Regions from separate parts of the Erwinia sp. Eh17-17 genome, predicted to be linked through region 2. Evidence: predicted binding sites of a transcription regulator. Region 2 holds the regulator's gene; each other region holds the start of a gene.
The links. Region 2 encodes Fur, which represses iron uptake genes when iron is present. Its sites were predicted from a motif close to ATAATAATGAGAACNACTATCAA; they were not measured.
Positions count from the first base shown of each region.

Region 1: a site for Fur is predicted at 5,477-5,499, ahead of fes (enterochelin esterase). Genes of this name have one in related genera too.
Region 3: a site for Fur is predicted at 3,916-3,938, ahead of ftnA (non-heme ferritin). Genes of this name have one in related genera too.

Region 1 covers NZ_JBDFQT010000002.1:157,503-165,232, reverse strand. Annotated here, with positions in the region: gene ABEH87_RS06110 (amino acid adenylation domain-containing protein) at 1-3,750, opposite strand, end outside; gene ABEH87_RS06105 (MbtH family protein) at 3,836-4,048, opposite strand; gene fes (enterochelin esterase) at 4,054-5,403, opposite strand; gene ABEH87_RS06095 (TonB-dependent siderophore receptor) at 6,139-7,730, shown strand, end outside.
Region 2 covers NZ_JBDFQT010000002.1:585,532-593,261, reverse strand. Annotated here, with positions in the region: gene ABEH87_RS08160 (OprD family outer membrane porin) at 1-497, shown strand, start outside; gene chiQ (ChiQ/YbfN family lipoprotein) at 525-836, shown strand; gene ABEH87_RS08150 (beta-N-acetylhexosaminidase) at 858-3,521, shown strand; gene fur (ferric iron uptake transcriptional regulator) at 3,577-4,020, opposite strand; gene fldA (flavodoxin FldA) at 4,415-4,945, opposite strand; gene ybfE (LexA regulated protein) at 5,086-5,367, opposite strand; gene ybfF (esterase) at 5,642-6,406, opposite strand; gene seqA (replication initiation negative regulator SeqA) at 6,669-7,220, shown strand; gene pgm (phosphoglucomutase (alpha-D-glucose-1,6-bisphosphate-dependent)) at 7,245-7,730, shown strand, end outside.
Region 3 covers NZ_JBDFQT010000006.1:160,966-168,695, reverse strand. Annotated here, with positions in the region: gene ABEH87_RS16410 (PTS sugar transporter subunit IIB) at 57-356, opposite strand; gene ABEH87_RS16405 (PTS sugar transporter subunit IIA) at 438-881, opposite strand; gene ABEH87_RS16400 (AAA family ATPase) at 1,113-1,694, opposite strand; gene ABEH87_RS16395 (tagatose-bisphosphate aldolase) at 1,687-2,616, opposite strand; gene ABEH87_RS16390 (sugar-binding domain-containing protein) at 2,816-3,793, shown strand; gene ftnA (non-heme ferritin) at 4,187-4,699, shown strand; gene ABEH87_RS16380 (SMP-30/gluconolactonase/LRE family protein) at 4,957-5,817, opposite strand; gene ABEH87_RS16375 (DMT family transporter) at 5,895-6,368, opposite strand; gene ABEH87_RS16370 (amidohydrolase family protein) at 6,382-7,730, opposite strand, start outside.

The DNA of each region.
Region 1 (7,730 bases), 430 kb from region 2:
AGCGGCCGACCAGTCGTGCAGCGACGTCTCTTCCGGCGGCAGGGTCAGCGGCGTACCGTTAATGGCGGCTTCAGCGGCTTCACGCAGCTCCTCCAGCAGCACGCGCCAGGAGACGCCGTCCACCACCAGGTGATGGACGGCCAGCACCAGACCGAAAGTCTGGCCGTTATGCTGCAACAGGGTGGCCTGCATCATCACGCCGTTCGCCGGGTCCAGACGGGTGACGGCGGCATCAAAGGCATCTTCAGCACAGGCTTCCGGGGCATCGTGCAGCGCCTGAGTGTTGACCCAGCGGGTGAAGCCGGCCGGGCGTGCCTCACCAACAACCAGCTGGCCGTCGCGGGTGAAGGCGGAAAGCGCCGGATGCGCCTGGCTGAGGGTGTCCAGCGCCTGCTCCAACTGCGCTGACTGCAGGACAGGGGGAACCTGCAGGAACACGCCGTGGGCAAAACGCTGATTAATGCCGCCGTGTTGGTTAAACCAGTGCAGGATTGGCAGGCCGCTGACAGGCCCGTGCTGCTTCACTTTACTCGCCGTCGTGCGGGTCGTCAGCGGCGGCATGTTCTGTGCCATGCGCGCCGGGGTGCGCTGAGCAAAGATATCGCGCGGCCGCAGCTGATAGCCTGCGCGGCGGGCAGCGGTCCCCAGCCCCATGGCGGAAATACTGTCGCCGCCGAGGGCGAAGAAATCATCGTCAGCGCCGACGCGCTCCATGCCCAGCAGGTCAGCCACCGCCTGACAGATCAGAGTTTCTTCCACTCCCTGCGGCTCGCGGCCCGGTGTAAAGGCCACCTGCTGCGGTTCAGGCAGCGCCTGACGGTCAATTTTACCGTTGACGTTCAGCGGCAGCTCGTCCATCACCACCAGGATGGCCGGAACCATATAGTCGGGCAGGGTGACCGCCAGCTTCGCCAGCAGCTTCGCTGACAGCTGGTCGTCGGCGCGCAGGGCCTCGTCATACACCGAGCAGTAGCCGATCAGGCGGTTAGTGGCGCCGAGAGGCTGAGCGATCACCACGGCGGTGCTGACTTCCTCCAGCGCCACCAGGGCGTTTTCCACTTCTCCCAGCTCGATGCGGAATCCGCGTACCTTGATCTGGTGATCGGAACGGCCAATAAAGGCCAGCTGGCCGTCGCTGCGCCAGCGCATCAGGTCACCGCTGCGGTACATCACTTCGCCCTCCAGGAACGGGTTAGCGACAAAGCGGGCGGCGGTCAGGTCCGGACGGCGCAGATAGCCGCGGGCAATCCCGGTTCCGGAAATATACAGTTCCCCGACGCAGCCCACCGGCACCGGACGCAACTTGCTGTCCAGCAGCCAGACCTGCGTGTTGCCGACCGGGCGGCCGATGACCGGCTGGTCAGAGACCATCACGCTGGCTCCGAGGGTATCAATAGTATATTCAGACGGCCCGTAGTAGTTGTGGATCTCCAGCTCCGGGTGCTGCTGCATCAGTTTCCACAGCGTTGGCGTGGCGGCTTCACCGCCGATCATCACAAACGCCGGACGGTGGCTGTCCGCCTCAAACAGACCGGCATCAATCATCTGTGAGAAGAACGACGGGGTGATATCCAGCAGGTCAACCGGCACCTGTTTCATCTTCTGCAACAGCGCCCAGGCGTCGCGGCGCAGCTCTTCATCAAAGATATTCAACTCACAGCCCATCATCATGCAGAACAGCGGTTCCCATGAGGAGTCAAACGAGAACGAGGCGGTGTGGCCGGTGCGCATGCGGCGCGGCTGGCTGCGGTGGAAGCGTTCAATCGCCGGGCCGAACAGGTTGGCCTGGTGAGACAGGAACAGGTTCAGCAGGCCAGCGTGGGTGCTCATCACCCCTTTCGGACGTCCGGTTGAGCCGGAGGTGTAGATCATATACGCCAGATGCTCGCCGCACTGGGCGACGCGGCGCTCGCTGTCGTTCACCGGGGCGGTGGGGTGAGCGTCGCAGGCGGCGCGCACGGCGGCATCATCGATGCACAGATAAGCGCCCTGCGGCATCCGCTCCACCAGGCTGCTGTGCGTCAGCAGCAGCTGGGGCTGTGCGTCATCACACATCAGCGTCAGGCGCTCGCGCGGATAGTCCAGATCCAGCGGCATGTAGGCGGCGCCGCTGGCCAGTACGCCGAAGATCGCCACCAGCGAGTCCACGGAGCGCGGAATGCCAATTGCCACCACGTCGTCTGCGCCCAGATTGCGGGCAATCAGCTCGCGCGCCAGCTGCATCGCCCTGGCCGAAAGCTGTCGGTAGGTCAGGCTGACGTCGCCACAGGCAACGGCCACCGCATCGGGCTGAGCCTCCACCTGGCGCTGGAGCATGGCCAGGATGGACACCACACCTTCAGGCGGTGTGACGGGGATCCCCTGCGACCAGCCGTCAATCTGCTGCTGCTCATTTTCGCCCGTCAGCGCCAGGCTTGCGAGAGTGCGCTGCGGCTGCTGCGCCAGCTGTCGGGCGAGGAAGGTAATACGTTCACCGTGCCAGGCCAGCGTCTGCGCATCGTATTTTTCGGCACTGGCCACCAGGGTGATCTGCAGCTGACCGAGCCGGAACCCTACTTCAAACTCCAGGTCGTCCACCGGGCCCATCGCCAGGGTGTGGCTGACGGCCTCAATACCGTCAAACGTCAGGCTGTCGTGATAGACCTTGAGGTTAATCACCGGACCGTACAGCCCCTGGCTGCTGCCGACCAGGCCGAGATCGCGGCGCAGCTGCTCGGCTTCATAGCGCTGGTGGCGGCGCACCTGTTTAATTTCGCTCTGCAGCGCCTGGCTGATAGCGGCCAGCGTCATACTGTCATCGACGTCCAGCAGCAGCGGCAGAACGTTAACCACCGGGCCGGTGGCGGCCAGCGCGGCGGAGCCCATACGGCGCATAAACGGGAAGCCGATGCTCAGACGGGGTTCACCGCTGATACGCGCCAGATAGGCGACCAGCAGGGCGCTCGCCACCTCTGCCGGAGCGCTCTCCTGCAGGCCCGGCTGGCGGCTGAGCGTGCTGAGCAGCTCCGGGGGCAGGGCCACCGTCTGTTTCAGGGGCGCACTGCTGCCGCTGGCGGTAAAGGTTTCTCCCGACAGCGAGATCGCCGTCGGGAAATTTTTCCCGCGCTGCTGCCAGAACAGCGCTGCACGTTCGCAGGCGGGCGAATGCTGCCAGGCCTGATACTCGGCGACCACCTCACCAAAGGAAATAAACGGTGAGGCAGACGGCACCTCACCGGCGCGCAGCGCCTGATAGACCGCCGCCACGCGTCGGGTCAGGGCTTCGAAGCTGAAACCATCAAGCATCAGATGGTGATAGCGCTGATACCAGAACCAGCGGTCTGCGCTGACGCGGATCATCAGCTGGCGGTAGAGCGGGCGCTCGCCGTCGGCAGGCAGATCGGCGGCCAGATCGGCCTGCATCAGGTCGTGCGCCGCCTGTAAGCCGTCGCTGCGCTGGCTGAAATCAACCCACTCTACCGGTTGAACCTGCTGCGGTTTGCAGCGGTGCGGCAGGCGCTGAACCGGGTGACCGTCTGCACCGGGGCCGAAAGTGGCCTGCACGGTGTCGGCTTCCGACATCGCCTGACGAATCGCGCGGTCCAGGCAGACGCGGTCAATATCGCCGTGCAGTTCACTGTAGTGGGCGACGGCAAAGCTGTTTCTGCTGCGGGCAATCTGATCGGCGATCCAGATCCCCGGCTGCGCGGCAACCAGAGGATATTCGGTAAAGTCAGCCTGAATTTCAGGCCTGATCTGAGCATCTGACACGATGGTAATTCCTGTCGATTAAATGAAAATCAAAGATAAAAACGCTGGGTGGTGAGAACTGTTTCTCCAGGCAGCGACCGCGCGGTTACCCTGCCGTCTTCAGCGCGGCAGGGCGCATGTCCTGCCAGTGTTCTTCGATATAAGCAATACACGCAGCGCGCGTGGCCGGACCGGCCACGCTCTGCCAGCCAGCAGGCACGTCGGCAAATGCAGGCCACAGGCTGTACTGCTGGCGCGCGTTAAGCAGAACCAGGAAGTCGAGGCTTTCATCGTCGAAGGGATTGTGTTGTTCGGTCATGGTGATTACCTGTTCTTATCAGAGTAGGGAGGAGTGATAAAGTCGGCCAGCAGCCAGCGTAAGCCGTCCAGCAGCCCGCCGCGCCAGCACAGGGCGTCATGCCCGCCGGCGAAAATACGGAAGTTGATCTCATGCCCGGCTGGGATCAGCGCCTGACGCATCTGCTGATTGACCCAGGCCATATCGCCTTCGCGATCGCCCGCTTCCTGGAAGATTTTTAACCGGCCGGGCAGCGCACCGCTGAGCACCTGTTCCGTCAGCCAGCCCCTGTCATGTTCTCCGGCTTCAGAAAAATGGGTGACCAGGCGGACGTGGGGCCACCAGAAAGAGCCTGACTGGCTGAGGATGCGGCCAAACCGGGCAGGCCAGTGCAGCCCGGCATACATCGCCGCCAGCCCGCCGTAACTCTGTCCTGCTACCACCGTACGGTCAGCCTGTTCACTGAAGGCGATGCGGCGGCGGGCCAGCGGCAACAGCTCCTGCTGCACCGCCTGCCAGAATGGGGCACTGCACGGCAGTTCTTTCTCGCGCCATTCAGCATTAATCACGTCAATGAACAGCCAGCAGGCGGCGGGCAGCTGGCCGCTGTCCGTCTCCGCGTGGAGGGCGGAGAACAGGGGCTGACCCTCGACCCAGTTCTGGCCGTCCAGCAGGATCACCAGCGGACGGTCTTCCGGGGTAGCCGTGCTGCCGGTGCTGTACAGCCAGATTCGGCGCTGATTACCTAGCAGGGCGCTGTTCCAGGTAAACTGTTGCAGCCGAAGCGCGTCGGGTTTAACCGGATGGCCGCTGTCAGGCGCATGCCAGGCGGACTGGTCCGGTGCCGCAGGCATATGGGCGGCCGACAGGGCGTACCCGCGACTGTTGATATGGGGGTTACAACAGTTGAGGGGGTCAGCAATGGCTTTCGGAAACAGTGAGATCCACCATTCGCGCTGCTGCTTTCTGCGCGCGTTGTCATCGTCGCTGAAGATCGGTGGCAGTCCTGCCGCGTCTACCGGGATCAGGCTGTAGCTGCCGCGCCAGTGTTGCTCAATGTCCGTGGACCAGTGCCAGACATCGGTCCCCGGCAGGCGCTGAAGGCTTTGCGGCTGCGGGCTGTGATGGTCGGTGACGCAGTTAATGTCGATATACACCTGCCGAATGGCAGAACAGCTTTCATTACCCGCCGGGTCACGCCAGAAATAGTTCATCCTGACTTTACCTTCCGTCGCGCTTTCCACCAGCGGAGTGCCGTGATGCGCAAGCTGCTGCCACCAGGCCTCTGTGCCCACGTTACCGGCCACCAGCAGCTGATCTGCCGTACCGGCTGGCTGACATTGCGGCGTGAGTTTTTGCCGTGTTGTCACGATAATTTCCCTTAATTTACATTTAATGACTTAACTGGTGAGACGTTAATCGCACTTACAGTAAGTGACGCTAATGCAAATAATATTGAGAATAGTTTGCATTTGCAATAAGGGGCATCGCAACTTTCTAATGAGTCTGCAAGTTTTGCGTGTATAGGGGGGTTCTGAAGAAAGCCAGGAGAATCGACGTCAGTCGCGCTAAACGGAGATCCCTGAACGTCGCCCTAGTCAATCAGCGCACCTAATGAATTGACGGGGTTTCACGATTTATTTATCGGCAGGCCGGTTCATACGGCAAAACAGAACATGTTCAAGAAGATTAAAAACACAGGCGTCAGGTGAACTCACAGGGGGGGAGACCGGGTTACAACCGGCGTCTTATCACTCCAGCCTGTACGGGTGATTTGCTGCAACAGGCACGTCGTTTTTCTTTGTTTTACATATTGTTGCTTTTACCGCGGAAGACCAGCGATAACTGAAGTTAGAAAAGCTAATGCAAATGTTATTGAGAGTGATTTACATTTGCATTAATATGCGTGGCAGCTGAGCTCAGGCAGAGTGTAACTCTGCATTTAGTAAGGTTTTTTTAAGCCTGCAGCGCGTGCGTCCGGGCCCTGATGCCCCCCGTCACGCCTGCGGCTCGCCGTGGCTAATCAGAAACCTTAATGGATTGGCAGGCTTTATCGGTTCTTTTCGTAGACAAGGCTGTTTCAGACGAGATAACACAACATGATTAAAAAGATGAAAATCCAGGCCCGCCCTGACGTGGCAATAACCTCCGGGCAGGCCACGTTGCGCCTGTTAATCGCCTGCGCGCTGATGGGCGTTCCTGTCGCCCATGCCGCAACCGATAACACCCTGACCGTCACGGCAGAAACCAGCGAAAGCGTGACCGGACGCAACAGCGGTATTGTGGCAAAAGAGAGTGCATCAGGCACCAAAACGGCCACGCCGCTGCGCAAGACCCCACAGTCAATTTCGGTCGTCACGCGTGAGCAGATGGACGACCAGGCCGCGACCTCGGTATCCGATGCGCTGAACTACACCAGCGGGGTGGTCACCGGCTATCGCGGTAACTCCAACCGCAACGACGAAATTATCAGCCGTGGCTTTCGCTACGCGCCAAAACTGCTGGACGGCCTGCACTATGGACTCTCCAGCTCCAGCGGCGGTGCCGGGCAGATCGACCCGTGGCTGTTAGAGCGTGTGGAGCTGGTCCACGGCCCGGCGGGCGTACTCTACGGCCAGGTCAGCCCTGGCGGGCTGGTGGTGATGACCAGCAAGCGGCCGACGGCTGAAACCGTGCGTGAAGTGCAGCTCAGCACCGGCAACCACCACCAGGGGGAAGCGGCGTTTGACTTCGGCGGCAAGCTGAACGACGACAACACGCTGTTTTACCGCCTGAACGGACTGGCCAGCACCCGGCATGAAGAGGTGAAAAATAATAAACAGGAGCGCGTGGCGATTGCCCCGGCGATCACCTGGCTGCCGAATGCCGACACCAGCTTCACGCTGCTGGCCAGCTACCAGAACGATCCGAAAGCCGGTTCGCGTAACTTCCTGCCGATGGCCGGTACGCTGAAGGAAGCCAGCACCGGCTATATACCGTACGACTTCAACATCAACGACCCCAGCTACTATGGCAACAGGCGCGAACAGGCCTCCATCGGCTACGAATTCGAGCACAGCTTTAATGACGCGCTGTCGTTCACCCAGAACGTGCGCTACAGCCATCGTGATGAAGACTATAAATATATGGTCTATACCACCAGTTCAGCCATTAATGACCACACCATTGAGCGCCGTCCGCAACATGAAAAGGTGATGTCTAACGAATTCGGTGTGGACAACCACCTGAAAGGGGTGTTTGACACCGGTGCTGTAGGCCACACGCTGCTGGGCGGGCTGGATTACCGCTGGAGCCGCGTCGCCAGCACCCTGTCGCGCCACACCTCCAGCCAGTATCAGCTCGACTGGGCGAATCCGACCGGCGTCGATGTCGATGAGAGCGACTTATCACTGGCTACCAGCTCGATGAAGCAGCTGCACCAGGTGGGCGTGTATCTGCAGGACCAGATGGAGTGGAACAACTGGAATCTGGTGCTGTCCGGCCGTAACGACTGGTCACAGATCCGTACTCTCAACCGCCTTTCCGGCAGCGATACTAAACAGAATGACAGTAAACTGACCGGCCGCGCCGGACTGCTGTATGCGTTTGATAACGGCCTGTCGCCGTACGTCAGCTACAGCACCTCGTTTGAGCCTAACCTCAGCACCGGGGCACCGGGAAGCGATCCGTTTAAACCGACCACCGGCGAGCAGACCGAGCTGGG
Region 2 (7,730 bases):
TAGGATACAGCGCAGGGCCGTTTGATTTTCGTCTTGAAGGAAGCTGGGTAAAGGCTGAAGGGAATCAGGGCTTCTTCCTGCAACGTATGACACCGGGCTACGCCTCTTCAAATGGTCGCCTGGATATCTGGTGGGATTCACGTTCAGACTGGAACGCTAATGGTGAGAAAGCGCTGTTTGCCGGAGTGATGTATGACCTGGCCGGTTGGCAGTTGCCGGGACTGGGCGTGGGGGCTTCCTGTGCCTGGGGCTGGGGGGCGAAACCAGCCAATAATCCTGTTTATGATCGGAGCACCAGGCTAAAAGAATCAGCGTGGAATCTCGATCTCCTTTATACCATCCAGTCCGGTGTCGCCAAAGGGACGCTGTTTAAACTGCACTACACCCGTTATGACAATCACAGCAATATTCCCAGCTATAGCGGTGGCTACAACAATATTTTCCAGGATGAAAAAGACGTCAAATTTATGGTGATAGCGCCTTTTACCCTGTTCTGATCTCCCCGACATTTCCGGAGTATGGATATGAAAAAAACGCTGGTTATCACAACGATAGTTACCGCGCTCTGTGCCTGTTACAGCCTGACCACGCAGGAGCGAGAGGCCTATCGTCACTGCATCAACCAGGCCGACGGGAAAACAGTGAAAATGCAATCCTGCCGCCGGTTGTTGGATGTTTTGTCCCGGCAGCCTCAGCATCAGGACTTTGCTAAAAAAGAAACCGTGCGCGTGCTGGACTACCAGCGCTGCCTGGATGCTGAAAAGATGGGCGGAGGCGAGGCTATCGAAAGCAGTTGCGGACAATTATGGAAGGAAATTCAGCAGTCTAATCAATAAATAACAGGGAGGGGTGCCGTAATGAAATGGCAAAAAATGAGTTTACTGACGATCGCTGTGGTGATGAGTCTGGGTAACGGTTCAGTGATGGCCGACCGTTCGCTGGTCGAACAAATCAGCCAGTTTGGCGTGAAGTATCAGGTAACTGACAATCTGGCGGCATCACATGGCGTGAATTGTGCGATGCTTGGCGCCGACTTTGCTTCCTGCAATCGTGCAACGATTACGCTCACCAATAACGGCCCGGCGATTACCCGCAGAGACTGGGCCATCTATATGAGTAATGTGCACAAAACGCTGGCGGTAGAGAACGATCAGTTCCGTATGGTGCATATCGTCGGTGATTTAACGCGACTGGAACCGACTGAGAAGTTCCGCGGTATCAGTGCGGGGGCCTCCATTACGATCCCCATCATTAACGAATACTGGCAGCTATTTAGCACGGATGTGATGCCGCGCTGGTATGTCACCTCTGGCGATGCGCAGCCTAAAATTATCAGCGTGACTGATACTGACGATCTGAACAACTTTGTCGTTCCATTGGGTGAACACTGGAAGCGTATCGCGGAAGATAAAAACATTCTGATGATGCCCGCCAGCCGCTTTGAGAAAAACAGCGATATTGCACTGCTTCCCGCCAGCGCACTGCGCGGTCAGATTTTACCCACTCCGCTGAAGGTTAACGTGTTGCCTGAAGATGCTGACCTGAGTCAGGGAGTCAGCCTGAATTTGACCACGCTGTCATCAAATCAGGCCGAAGCTGTTGCACAACGCTTTAAACTGCTCGGCGTGCCGCTGAATGCTGCTGGCTACCCTGTGACCACACGAATTGATGTGACAAAATTCGACCGTAATTCACCAAAATCAGGGGCGTATACCCTCAGCATTAGCCAGAAAAAGGCGGAGATCGTCGGCTACGATGCCCAGGGGGTGTTTTATGGTTTACAGTCGATTCTCTCCCTGCTGCCTGCCGATGGCAGCAACAAGATTGCGACGCTGGAAGCTGTTGATGCGCCGCGGTTTGCCTATCGCGGTGTTTTCCTCGATGTTGGGCGCAATTTCCACAGTAAGGCCGTTATTCTGCGCATGCTGGACCAGCTTGCTGCCTGGAAGATTAACGTTTTTCATTTTCATCTGACTGATGACGAAGGATGGCGTATTGAGATTCCAGGCCTGCCGGAGCTGACCACCGTGGGGGCCAGACGCTGTCACGATCTGAGTGAACAACACTGCCTGTTACCGCAGCTGGGTTCTGGTCCCTTCAGTAACACCAGCGGAAGCGGTTTCTTCAGCCGTGACGACTATATTGAAATAGTGAAATATGCAGATGCCCGTGGAATTACGGTGATCCCTGAAGTGGATATGCCGGCACATGCCAGAGCCGCTGTGATCTCCATGGAAGCACGTCATCAGCGGTTGATAAAAGAGGGCAAGGTCAGTGAAGCCAATGAATACCGGCTTATCGACCCGACGGATAACTCGAATACGACGTCCGTTCAGCTTTACGATCGCACCAGCTATCTCAATCCCTGCCTGGACTCTTCGCTGCACTTTGTTGATAAAGTGATAAGCGAAATTCAGGCCATGCATCAGCAGGCCGGGCAGCCGCTGACACGCTGGCATTTTGGCGGCGATGAGGCAAAAAATATCCACTTTGGTCCCGGCTACAGCGATATTCTTCCCGGTCGTGCGGAAAAAGGAAAAGGGCTGCTTGATTTGAGCCGTGAAGATAAGCCGTGGGCAAAATCACAAGTCTGTCAGAAGATGATAAAAGCGGGCAAGGTCGCTGACTTCGCCCACCTTCCCAGCTATTTTGCGCTGAAGGTCAGCCATCTGGCTAAGTCTCACGGTATTGACCGTATGCAGGCATGGCAGGATGGCCTGAAAGATGCCCGCGATGCAGGGGAGTTCGCGACAAAGCAAGTAGCCGTTAACTTCTGGGATACGCTTTACTGGGGAGGGTACGACAGCGCCAGCGACTGGGCGAATAAAGGCTACCAGGTGATCATCTCTAACCCTGACTATGTCTATATGGATTTCCCCTATGAGGTTAACCCGCAGGAGCGGGGTTATTACTGGGGAACGCGCTTCAACGATGAACGTAAGATATTCAGCTTTGCACCAGATAACCTGCCGCAAAATGCTGAAACCTCGGTCGATCGCGACGGAAATACCTTCAGTGCCAGGTCTGATAAAGCCTGGGCAGGCGCTTACGGCCTGTCTGCCCAGCTGTGGAGTGAGACGGTACGTAGCGATGCTGATGTCGACTATATGATGTTCCCGCACGTGCTGCCCGTAGCTGAACGTGCGTGGCACCAGGCGTCATGGGAGCAGGATTACCAGGCGGGCAAAGAGTATATCGGTGGTAAAACTGAGTTCGTCGATCGCCAGGCTCTGCGCCAGGACTGGCAGCGTTTTGCTAATATTGTCGGGCAGCGAGAACTGGCAAAACTGGATCGGCGCGGGATTGATTACCGTGTGCCACAGCCGGGTGCACATATCATCGGAGGGAAACTGCAGGCAAACATTGCGTTACCGGGCCTGACCATTCAGTACAGCACGGATGCTGGAAAACGCTGGCAGCGTTACGATGATGACCATCAGCCAGAGGTCGCGGTGGGTGAGGTGCTGATACGGGCAGTCAGTGCCGACGGGCTGCGTTACAGCCGTGAAGAGCGGTTATAGCAGGCATAAAAAAACCGGTGGCTGAGCCACCGGTTTTTACACTGAACCTGGCAGATTATTTATCGTGCAGCGTCTCATCTTCACGACAGTCGCCCAGAGAACAGTGACCATAAAGATACAGACTATGGTTACTCAGTTTGATACCGTGACGCGTAGCGATCTCACGCTGACGCTCCTCAATATATTCGTCTCTGAATTCAATGACTTTACCGCAGTCCAGGCAGATCAGATGATCGTGGTGGTGCTGCTGGGTCAGTTCGAAAACGGATTTACCGCCTTCGAAGTTGTGGCGGGTAACGATCCCCGCGTCATCAAACTGGTTCAGCACGCGGTAAACCGTGGCCAGACCAATTTCTTCGCCCATATCAATCAGGCGTTTGTACAAGTCTTCCGCACTGACGTGATGGCCCTCTGGCTCCTGAAGCACTTCCAGAATTTTCAGTCGGGGAAGCGTGACTTTCAGGCCGGCCTTCTTTAATGCGGTGTTATTGTCAGTCATGCGGATATTGTCCTGTTACTTTGCTAGTCACTTAGTGGCTGAAAAGCCCTGAACATCGGTCGGCGCTAAGAACGAGTGCGTTTCAGTATAGAACTGATACTGCGAAATGAAAACCAAAAGGGATGCCTGAAACCGCAAGGGATGTAAGGATAAGTGTCATTACATCCAGGGAAGCGCGCGCCCGAATTATGTCAGGTTAACATTTCGATCTGCCTCATCTCATCGCCCTTTGGGCGACTCACGTCCTTCAAAAAGGGGCAGGCGCTGAGAAAGCGGGTAACCGATGGGGTTATTGTACAGTTTTGCAGGTGAAAGTTACAAACATGTATCTATTACTTCTATAGGAAAAACCACTTTCTTGATGTGAGATACCTCCCACATCAAGTGGTTGTGGTTATGCTTCGATGATGTCTTGCAGCTGAAGCTCATCAAAAATCTGTTTTACCCACCGATCAACACGCTCGTTGGTGAGTTCAGGCTGGCGATCTTCGTCAATGGCCAGGCCTAAGAAGTGGTTGTCATCAGCCATGCCTTTAGAGGCTTCGAAATGATAGCCCTCACTTGGCCAGTGACCAACGATCACCGCACCGTTCGGCTCGATGATGTCGCGAATAGTGCCCATTGCGTCGCAGAAATACTCGGAATAGTCTTCCTGATCGCCACAGCCAAACAGCGCCACCAGTTTACCGTTGAAGTCGATCTCTTCCAGCGTCGGGAAGAAGTCATCCCAGTCGCACTGGGCCTCACCGTAGTACCAGGTGGGGATGCCGAGCAGCAGAATATCAAAGGCTTCAAGGTCTTCTTTGCTGCTTTTAGCAATATCACGAACTTCTGCAACATCTTTCCCCAGTTGCTTCTGGATCATTTTTGCAATGTTTTCGGTATTACCTGTATCGCTACCAAAGAAAATGCCGACGAGTGCCATGAGTTTAATAACCTCTTGAATCTTAATGATATGGAGACTGCTGATTTTTCGCAGATAGCGTTAATGATAACAGACCGCTGTGAGCGGATAAACGAGTAATACTGCTGGTTTTGTCGCTGAGTGCTAAGGCCCGGATACGCTCAGGGCTGATGGCGCTGCAACTGTTCCAGCAGCATCTCTTCAATCAGCTCGCTGCGGCTCATATTACGCTCGAAAGCCAGCTGGTTCAGGACATCTACCGCCTCGCTGTTCATTTTCAGCTCAACGCGTTTCAGGCCGCGCACTTTATCACGCTTAAGCTGATTGCGTTTATTGATACGCAGCTGCTCATCACGCGTTAGCGGATTGGTCTTGGGTCGCCCCGGGCGCCGTTCATCTGCGAACAGATCGATCGTCGTGCGGTCCGTGTTCTCTTTTGCCATAGGAATCGTCGTACTGAAAGGCTGGATTACTGATGAATAGGGCCGTTGTGCCGTCTGAATAATCAGCAGCGGCAAAATTTTAGCGCGCCATCATACCCCAGCGAAAGTGGTGACGACAATCATTTATCCCCTTCATTCTTCAAGCTGTTGGTGCGCTGGCGACGGCCATTCACCCCAGCCACATCATTATCTGTGCCCCTGGGGACTCATGGCCTTGCCGCCTGCCGGAAACGCGAATGATTTTGGGGATAACAATCAGAGGAGATTATTGTTTTTACAGCGCAAAAAAACGGCGAATTGCACGTAATACCGCATCAGGCTTCTCAGCATGCACCCAGTGTCCGGCACCGGCTATCACATGCGCGCGTGCCTGCGGGAACTGTGCCAGCAGTGCATCGCGGTATTCATCTGCCAGATAGGGGGAGCGTTCCCCGCGAATGAACAGTGCCGGATGTGGCCAGGCGGGAAGAGGTTGCCAGCTGATAAGGGTGTCATAACAGGCCAGCAATACCGGGACGTTGAAACGCCATTCCCCGTCATGAAACGATTTGAGCAAAAACTGGATCACACCTTCTTCGTCAATCGTTTGACGCATCAGTGCTGTAGCCTCGCTGCGCGTGGCGATCCCCGCCTCTGTCACGGCATTTAATGCGCTAAAAATAGTGTCGTGGTGGCGGGTGGTGTAGGCCACCGGTGCAATATCAATCACGACAATTTCAGCCACCCGATCGGGGGCCAGGGCAGTCAGCGCCATGGCGATTTTACCCCCCATCGAATGGCCGATAACACTGAAACGATCGACCTGCAGTGCGTCAAGCGTATCCAGCACATCCTGTGCCATCAGCGCATAATCCATCTCTGGGGCACGCGAAGATAAACCATGATTGCGCACATCAAGTTGAATCAGTCGGCGATCGTCTTTTAAACCTCTGGCCAAAACGCCCAGGTTGTCCAGGCTGCCAAACAGGCCGTGGATCAGAACCAGCGGTAGCCCGTCAGTAGCGGATTGTTCAGATTGCAGGCGGAAATTCAAATTCATTGCGAAAGTTCTTACAGTTGACAGGAAGGCTTAGGGTATCATGGATCCCACAATTTCTGCCGCTGGTGCGAATAACGAATATGATCTTTTTGCGGCATATTCCTACTTTTGCCCTGAAAAGGGTAAGGCGCTACACCCCGGCTGGATTTAACTTTATAATCCTGATGTTAGAACTGGGCAGGTTAATCACCGTGAGCATGACGAAAGTGTTCGTCTTTCTGCCACCCGGTTCTGATACAAGCACTAACCGTACTGGATAAAGATGAAAACGATAGAAGTCGACGAAGAGCTATACCGTTATATTGCCAGCCACACTCAGCATATTGGTGAAAGTGCATCAGATATTTTGCGCCGCATGCTGAAATTCACTGCCGGCCAGACTGTTTCTGCAGCGGCCAGTGCTTCCGCTGTTGCGACAGACAAAGCCTCAGCGGCTCAGGCTGTTAGCGCTGAATCCCGACCGCAGGATCGTGTCCGTGCGGTGCGTGAACTGCTGCTTTCGGACGAGTATGCGGAGCAGAAGCGTGCAGTAAATCGTTTTATGCTGATTCTATCGACTTTATACAGTCTGGACGCCAAAACGTTTGGCGCAGCGACTGAGTCTCTGCAGGGGCGTACCCGCGTTTACTTCGCGGGTAACCAGCAAACGTTAGTTGAGAATGGCACCCATACTAAGCCGCAGCACGTTCCTGGCACGCCGTATTGGGTGATCACCAACACAAATACTGACCGCAAACGCAGCATGGTGGAACACATCATGCTGTCGATGCAGTTCCCGGTGGAACTGACAGAGAAAGTTTGCGGTACCCTCTAACTGAAGCGTCAGGGAGAAGCGCCAATGGCCAATCACCCCCGTGCCGGGCAACCCGCCCAGCAGAGCGATTTGATTAACGTTGCACAATTAACATCTCAATATTATGTCCTGCAGCCTGAGCTGGGTAATGCAGAGCATGCGGTGAAATTTGGCACTTCCGGCCATCGCGGCAGCGCGGGTCGTCACAGCTTCAATGAGACACACATTCTGGCCATCGCGCAGGCGATTGCAGAAGAGCGTAAAAAGAACGGTGTGACCGGCCCTTGCTACGTGGGTAAAGATACCCACGCGCTGTCAGAACCGGCCATCATTTCGGTACTGGAAGTGCTGGCCGCTAACGGTGTTGATGTGATCGTTCAGCAGGATAACGGCTATACGCCAACGCCTGCGATCTCTCATTCGATCCTCGAATACAACAAAGCGGGTGGCGCGCAGGCAGATGGCATCGTGATCACGCCTTCGCACAACCCACCGGAAGACGGCGGGATTAAATACAATCCGCCCAACGGT
Region 3 (7,730 bases), on a different contig from region 2:
AAGCGGCACGATGCCGCAAAAATATTTTGGATTATTGGTTAAGATTAAAAAGGAAATTAAATAAGATAGCCTTTCTCTTTCAGAACAGGCTCTAGTTTTAGTTTTATTTCATTTTTGTCCACCAGTCGCTTGAGATAAATGATGGTGGAGTTAATGGTGTAATGCTGAAACTGCGAACGGAAGTTTTCCCCGGTCATGATAATATCCGCACGTGACGAGGTGGCGCTGGAAATATCACAGTGAGATAAATCAGCATCCACACCCAGATCTTTCAGAGCCGCTTCAATACTCATTTCACAGGCAAAACTGCTGCCAAGTCCGGCACCGCATACGGCCAGAATAGATAATTTTTTCATCAGGCATACCTTATAAAGTGTCTGTAAGTCCGCGACCACTGACTGCGGGTATGATGACGGGCATCCCTGCCCTGATGCGGTTCAGAACTGCTGAAGAATCTTCATTACCGCAGCTTTATCCCGTGCCTGTCTTAGCTGTTCAACTACATTATCCTCACAAAAAAGCTGTGACAGGCTGGCGATCATTTCAATATGCGAGTGGCTGTCGATAGCGGCCAGAGCAAATATGATATATACCGGGTCATTATCTTCGCTGCCGAAACTCACGCCTTCTGAAACAATTAATAAAGAGAGCCCGGTATGATTCACCCCTTCTTCCGGCCGGGCATGTGGCATAGCAATCCCTTCGCCCAGCACATAATAGGGACCAATCTGTTCATGCATATCATAAATAGCGTTTAGGTATCGTGGTTGAACTGCACCATTATCGATCATCGGTTGCAGTGCGATCTCTACCGCTTTACGCCAGTTATCCGTATGCGTTAACAGATTCAGGTTACTGTGATTAATCCAGTCGGTTAACATACATCGTTGCCCTATTCATGATTCAGAGAGTTAATTCACTATACTTTTTGCAAAAAGATAAAAATGTGATCGGCCTGACTTATTTAATAATAAATAATTTAACATCAACTAATTATATTAATAGCCATAGCTTCGCACTGGTTAATTAAACCAGTCGTAACAAAATTCATTAAATATACCGTCAATATTCAGGATTAATCCTGGTTATTTATGGCTAAATGAATGCATTAACTAAACCTGATTTAAATTCTCCTGCAGCCAGTGAATTAACCGTGTGAAGTCGATCTCGCTACGCTGATCGGCAACCCATACCGGCCCGAGTTGCATCGGTTCGGCTCTGTCGGCCAGTTGTTGCAGCTCTGCCACATATTCCGCTCCCGGATGGCCCGGTAATCGTACCCCCAGTCTGTCGCTGTAACGCTTTGCAGCCAGCACCCCTGGGATCTGGCACCAGACTTCCGCCACGCATTCAATGCCCGCCGTATGAATAAAAGCGGCCAGATCTGCTTTTGGCTGGAAGCCAAACCACGCATCGACGATAAAGGTGTTACCCGCTGGCGCGGCGGCAATGATCGACCAGATTACCTGATAAGCGGCGATGCCCAGCCTGCGGTTCATCGGACGATCAATTCCGTCAATCTGACGCATAAACGGCTCTTTGATCTGATCCAGCGTCAGCAGCGGCCAGCCGGTCTCCGTTGCCAGACGGGTCGCGATATGGCTTTTTCCCGACGCGGGTACGCCGTTGACCATCACCAGGCGTTTAGCGCCGGGCTGCTGGGCAGAGTGCTGCAAGACAGGCTGTTCAGGCATGGCTGGTTTTTTCCTCTGTGGTACGGGCATGGAAATACTGTCCGATGACGGCCTGGATCTCACGCAGACGCGGGATGGCCAGCGTCTCAAGCTTTTCGCGGGTGACGCGACTGTCCAGCGAAATACAGTCTTTCCATAAGGCTCGCCCGGCAATCACCCCCGACGCCCCGTTACTCATGGCATCGGCCACCTGGGTCAGAAACGTGCTGTGATCCACCCCCGCCGAGAGTACGGCCCACGGCACATCGCCGGCAAGCGCCGTGATATCGGCACAGGCTTTAGCGGAACCCGGATAGGGGATCTTCAGCACTTTGGCCCCCAGATCCAGCGACAGTCGGGTCCCTTCATAGATCAGCGACGGTACCCGGCTTTTATAAGCTTCATCCGTTTCGTCCGGCAGCGGATAGGTGAGAAACTCAACCACCAGCAGCAGGTCTTCGCGGGCAAAGTCTTCAATGCAGTGACGCAGAATATCAAGATTATGTTGATTGGCATCCGGGCGGTCGGCGCGTAAGTAGACCATAATTTTACCCCCGTTAGCACCCAGTTCGCGCACGCGGCGGGCGCTGATCCCCTCAACCAGCCGCGAGTTACGGTAGCCTTCAGGTGTCGTATCGAAGCCGGAGGCATCAAGGCCGATCAGTAGGGCAGTATCGCGAGCGATAATCCCGTCATCGACCAGGTCAGGTACCGCGCAGACGGCATCCACCAGCACGCAGGAGGCCTGACTGGCGAGATAGCGGGTAATATCGGCTTTGATACCGCCGAGCTGCTGCTCGGAAATGGATTTTTGCTGTTCGGGATCGGCGCTTAACAGGGTGCGCATTGCGCCGCGCTGGTCGCACGCAATCACCAGCATCGCGCCATTGCTGCCGCAAATTTGCTGATAACCGCGCAGTTCAGAAGTGGACATGTGTGACATGAGATGTGCTCCGTTATAGAGATACAGGGGTAAAAAGCCGTCATTGACGACCCGAAAGTTACCTTTAAGCCTGTGTGCACGACGCCGGGCTGTTGCCGGTGAATCTCCAGTCCTGTCAGGGGTTTCAGCCACCTGTGCACGTTGCAATTTTTCTGGTGTTGCGCAATAATTCTCCAACCGATGAAGTGAGTGTAATACATTGCAGAAAGGAATTACAACCCTGAAAGAGCCTCTTTTACAAGATCCCGCCACCACGCGGGCGATGATGCACATGGTGGCGAAGCTGCACTATCAGTCCGATATGTCGCAGGTCGATATCGCTAAAAAACTGGGGGTGTCCACCGCCACCATTTCGCGCCTGCTCACCAAAGCGCGTGCAGCGGGGATTGTGCGCATAGAGGTGATTGAGCTCACCTCACCTGAAGAGATCACGGCCGATCTGATTGCGCGACTGGGGTTAAAAACCGCCGCCGTGGTGGAGTCGCCCCCCGCTAACGTCCTTAGCGCACTCAACGCGCCGCTGGCCTCATTGCTCCAGCAGGCCGATCTGGTCAGCGGGTCGGTGGTAGGTATTGGCTGGGGACGGGCGGTACGTGAAGTGACGTTATCTGGCCTGCCGCGCCTGCCGGGGGTGCTGACGGTGGCGCTGAACGGTGGTATGCAGCAGGCTGCAGCGCATTTTCAGATTAACGAATTTGTGCGTCAGGCCGCAGAACAGATGGAGGGTACCCCCCACTTTCTGCATGCACCCTATATCTCGTCGCCAGTGCTGCGTGATGCGTTCCTCTGTGACCCTGGCGTGCAGCAGATTACCTCGCTGTGGGACAAACTGGACGTGGCGATTGTCGGGGTCGGTCTGACACATCACGCTCCCCACGCCAGCGAAACCACCACTGCCACCCCGGATGAGCAGGCGCTCAGCCATGCCGCAGGCGATGTGCTGCGTCATTACGTCACGGAACAGGGCGAGGTGCTGCACTGGGAAGGTGAACAGCGGATGATTGCCGCATCACCCGACCAGCTGCGCCAGACGCCGCTGTGTATCGGCGTGGCGGCCACGGCGGAAAAAGCCGCCGGCATTATCGGTGCCGTTCGCTCCGGAATGATCAACGCGCTGGTTACCGATATTAAAACGGCCCAGGCGATCCTCGACCGTCTGGTCAGCGACCCGCTGTAAATCCATTAGCCGTCTTTGCCGGGCAGGCAAACGCGGCTAATCGGCTGGAAATGAATAAGTTATCAGAAACAACCTAAAGCTGATTAATTCTCATTACGTGTTTATAGCGCGCAAAGATATAAATAAGAACAGTTATCATAACTATTTAAAAAGCAGAACAATTCAGATTCATTATGGAATGATTATCACTTACCAATCATACCCTTAGCTGATCAAAATTAAATTAGCCTGTGCTATATAAAACGGTTTTTATTTTATCAATCTGGGTGCATAATGCGCAGAAATCACCTGTTTACTCGTTATGATTTACGTTCCAGATACATTTACCGTGTATCTGCAACGCGAATTATTAAGAGTAAAAAATCGCAAAAAATATAATTTAAAGGAGTCACCATGCTGACGAATGAAATGACCGCTCAGTTGAACGATCAGCTGAATCTGGAATTCTACTCTGCCAACCTGTACCTGCAGATGAGCGCATGGTGCAACGACAAAGGTTTTGAGGGGGCTGCCGCGTTTATGCGTGAGCATTCCAGCGAAGAGATGCAGCACATGCAGCGTCTTTTTAACTACCTGAGCGATACCGGAGCCATGCCGGTACTGGGCACCATTGATGCACCGCCGGTAACCTTTAACTCCCTGCACGAAGTGCTGGATCAGGCTTATCAGCACGAGCAGCTGATCACTAAAAAAATCAATGAGCTGGCACATTCAGCGATGACCACCCAGGATTATTCAACCTTTAATTTCCTGCAGTGGTACGTGTCCGAGCAGCACGAAGAAGAGAAGCTGTTCAAATCGGTGCTGGATAAACTGGCGCTGGTCGGTAACAGCGGTCAGGCTCTGTTCTTCGTGGACAAAGACCTGCAGAAACTGAGCGAGCCGGGCGCAGGCGCGCACGGTTAATCGTTGATAAAAATCGGGGCAACCTTCTTGTGAGGTTGCCCTTTTTTATTCCCCTTTCCACAGTGCCCTCACCTGCCCCGCTGTCACTTTCCCCGCCGGTTTTTCCCAGTTATTGCATACAAAGTGACTGAATTTAGCCACCTGAGTGTATGTTTAGAACGTCTGATTAAACTGACGTGCAGGATGCCAGACTTATCAATGATTACGGCATGCGTATGAAGCCGGAAGCAGATACAGTGCTGCCAGCATCAAAGCCGTTACATTGTGTGTGCTGCAAAGCGGCTTTCTGGCAAACCAGCATTAACTGCGGATTCGGTCTTAATTAAAGCACCATCATAAAGTGTTGGCGCAGAGAGCCCGACAGAAGCCGTGGTGCAATAAAGGCTGGTGAAGCCTTCACCGGCCAGAGTCGGACATGTGCTCTGGGTTCCAGGCGATGGCAGGAATGCGTCTGTCGTTCCATCCGGACGGTAACGGACAATACGACTCCCTCCCCATTCAGCATTCCATAAATAGCCCATCGCGTCCACGCAGGAGCCGTCGGGCGCACCATTGCCTGATGTTTCGGTGAACAAGCGCGGGTTGTCCAGTGAGGGATAATCGCAGCAGAATATTTTGCCCTGCATCGAGTCGCTGTAATAGATGGTTGCACCATCGGGGCTGAAACAGATGCTGTTCGGAATGGCGACATCTGGCAGCGCCAGCGTCTCAACGGTCAGCGTTGCCGCATTAAGACGGTGAAATTTACCGATGACTTTTACGGGATAGCCGTCATCCATAGTCCCAAACACAAAATTACCGCCACGGTCGCACCGTCCATCACCTGTGCGGGTGCCCGCTTCTCCCGGTGAGGCCGCTACCGTGGTAAGTATACCGGTGTTGAGGTCATAGAAAGCCAGCCTTGAGGCGAGTCCCATCAGCAAAATGTGACTCTTTTCGGTTAAGGCAAAGGATCCCAGCCGTTCGGGCAGCGACCACCGCATCACAGCGCTATTGCCTTCTTCTAAGGCCAGAAGTTCACTGGCTTCAATGTCAGTCCAGTATAATCTGCACGTTCTTTCACACCACAGCGGGCACTCTCCCAGCGTATTCCTGACATCAGCTGCAATTGAAAACATGTTAATTCTCCGGGTGAATAAAAGTCATACCGCGCTCAAAGCCAGACTCACACAGGTCTGCACTATGGAAAACGCAGTTACTGCAGAAACCGCGCAGAGAGCCGATCGCCGAAAAGCATGACGGCAAGTCCGATCAGCATGACCAGCATTCCCCCCAGCTTTAGTAACGAAACCGGCCGTCGCATGGCACCCAGCAAGCCAAAATGGTCAATCATCTGTGACGAGAGTAATTGTCCAACAATCGCCAGCCCCAGCAGGGCTGAAAAGCCGATTTTCGGCGCAAGCACCACATAGCTGAACAGGGCACATGCGCCTATGAGACCGCCCGCCAGACTCCAAAGTGGCTGCGAAGGAATGGCTGCAAGCGAGGTGAATAATCCCCCGCGCAACAGCGAGTAAATCCCAAGGCCGAATGCGCCGGCGGCGAAGGAAAACAACGCGGCGGTGACCGGGTCGCCGCCCAGTCCTCGCGCCAGCTGGCTGTTAAGGGTCGTCTGCAGGGTGATACCGAGACCTGCGGCAAAAGCGATTACGTAATAGATCATGCTCATGCTGTCATCCCGGTCAGTCTGCCTGCCCCAGCGGCAGGAAGGTGTCAGCAAAAATGTCAGGCTGGTAGCCGGACGCTGCAAACAGGTGCTCACGCGACTCATCAATCACTGTACGCAGTCGCGCGCTGTCTACGCCCAGCACCCTGCCGTTCTGTTTAACGATGCGTCCGCCGATCATAACGGTATCGATGTTGCTACGCTCTGCGGCATGAACCACCGTGCCAAAGGCATTTCCTGACGGGTAAAGATTAATATCACTGGCATTAATCAGCACCAGGTCAGCCTGTTTGCCCGGCGTCAGACTACCCACTTTGTCCTGCAGCCCAGCACACTCTGCGCCATGGAGAGTCGCGGCTTTAAGGAGCTGCGCCGCCGGAAGCGTTTTCAGCGCATTTTCAGAATCGCAGCACTGCTGCTGATGCATACCCATCACGCGCTGCAGGTAAAAGGCCACGCGCATCTCCATAAACATGTCAGTGCTGTATGACGTTTCATTATCAACGCTCAGGCCAGGGTTGATGCCATGACGCTGTGCAGCCTCTATGGCGAACATTCCGCTTTCGATGCCATAGTGCGAATCTGAGCGTGGGCAGACGTTCACCCGGACACCGGCTTCCCGCAGAATTTTCCATCCCCGGTCGGGCAGCGCCGTGCAGTGATTGAAAATATTGTCCGGACCCAGCAGCCCCTGCTGATGCAGCGACTCAAGTTCAGCCCCCATCTCAGCGCCAAAGAACTCAGTGACAATCGACAGTCCCAGCCTGCGGGCCTCGGCCCACAACTCCGGCTCCAACTGGGCCATGACCGAGAGAGAGACCAGGCTTTCAGGGTTGTCGGTGAAATACTTATCCTGCAGACGCTGCCAGTTTCCCGGCCAGTGCGCTTTATCCCATTCGCCTGCTACCGGTGCACCGGAAGCATGGACAGCACGAATGCCGCTATCAAGCAGAGCCTCAACGGCGGCATCAGAATGCGCTGCTGTACGGCTGTTGTGCGAATTATCAATCATGGTGGTGATACCCGCGTCAATAGCACCCAGCGCCGTCAGCAGGTTACCGACATAGATATCGGCAGGCCGGTAATATTTAGCGAACGAGAAGTGCGTGGCGTTGCTGTAGTCGTCCAGACAGGTGGCATTAGGGTTAATGCGGCGCAGTTGTCCTTCCCATGCGTGACGATGAGAATCAACCATACCCGGCATAGCGATCATGTTGGTGGCATCGATGACATGGGCGCCCGCCGCTTCCAGGTTCTGGCCCACGGCGGTAATCGTTGAACCGTTGATGAGAATATCACCGCGTTCAATGTTACCGACGCGCTCATCCATGCTCAGTATCGTCGCACCACGAATCAAGGTTGCCG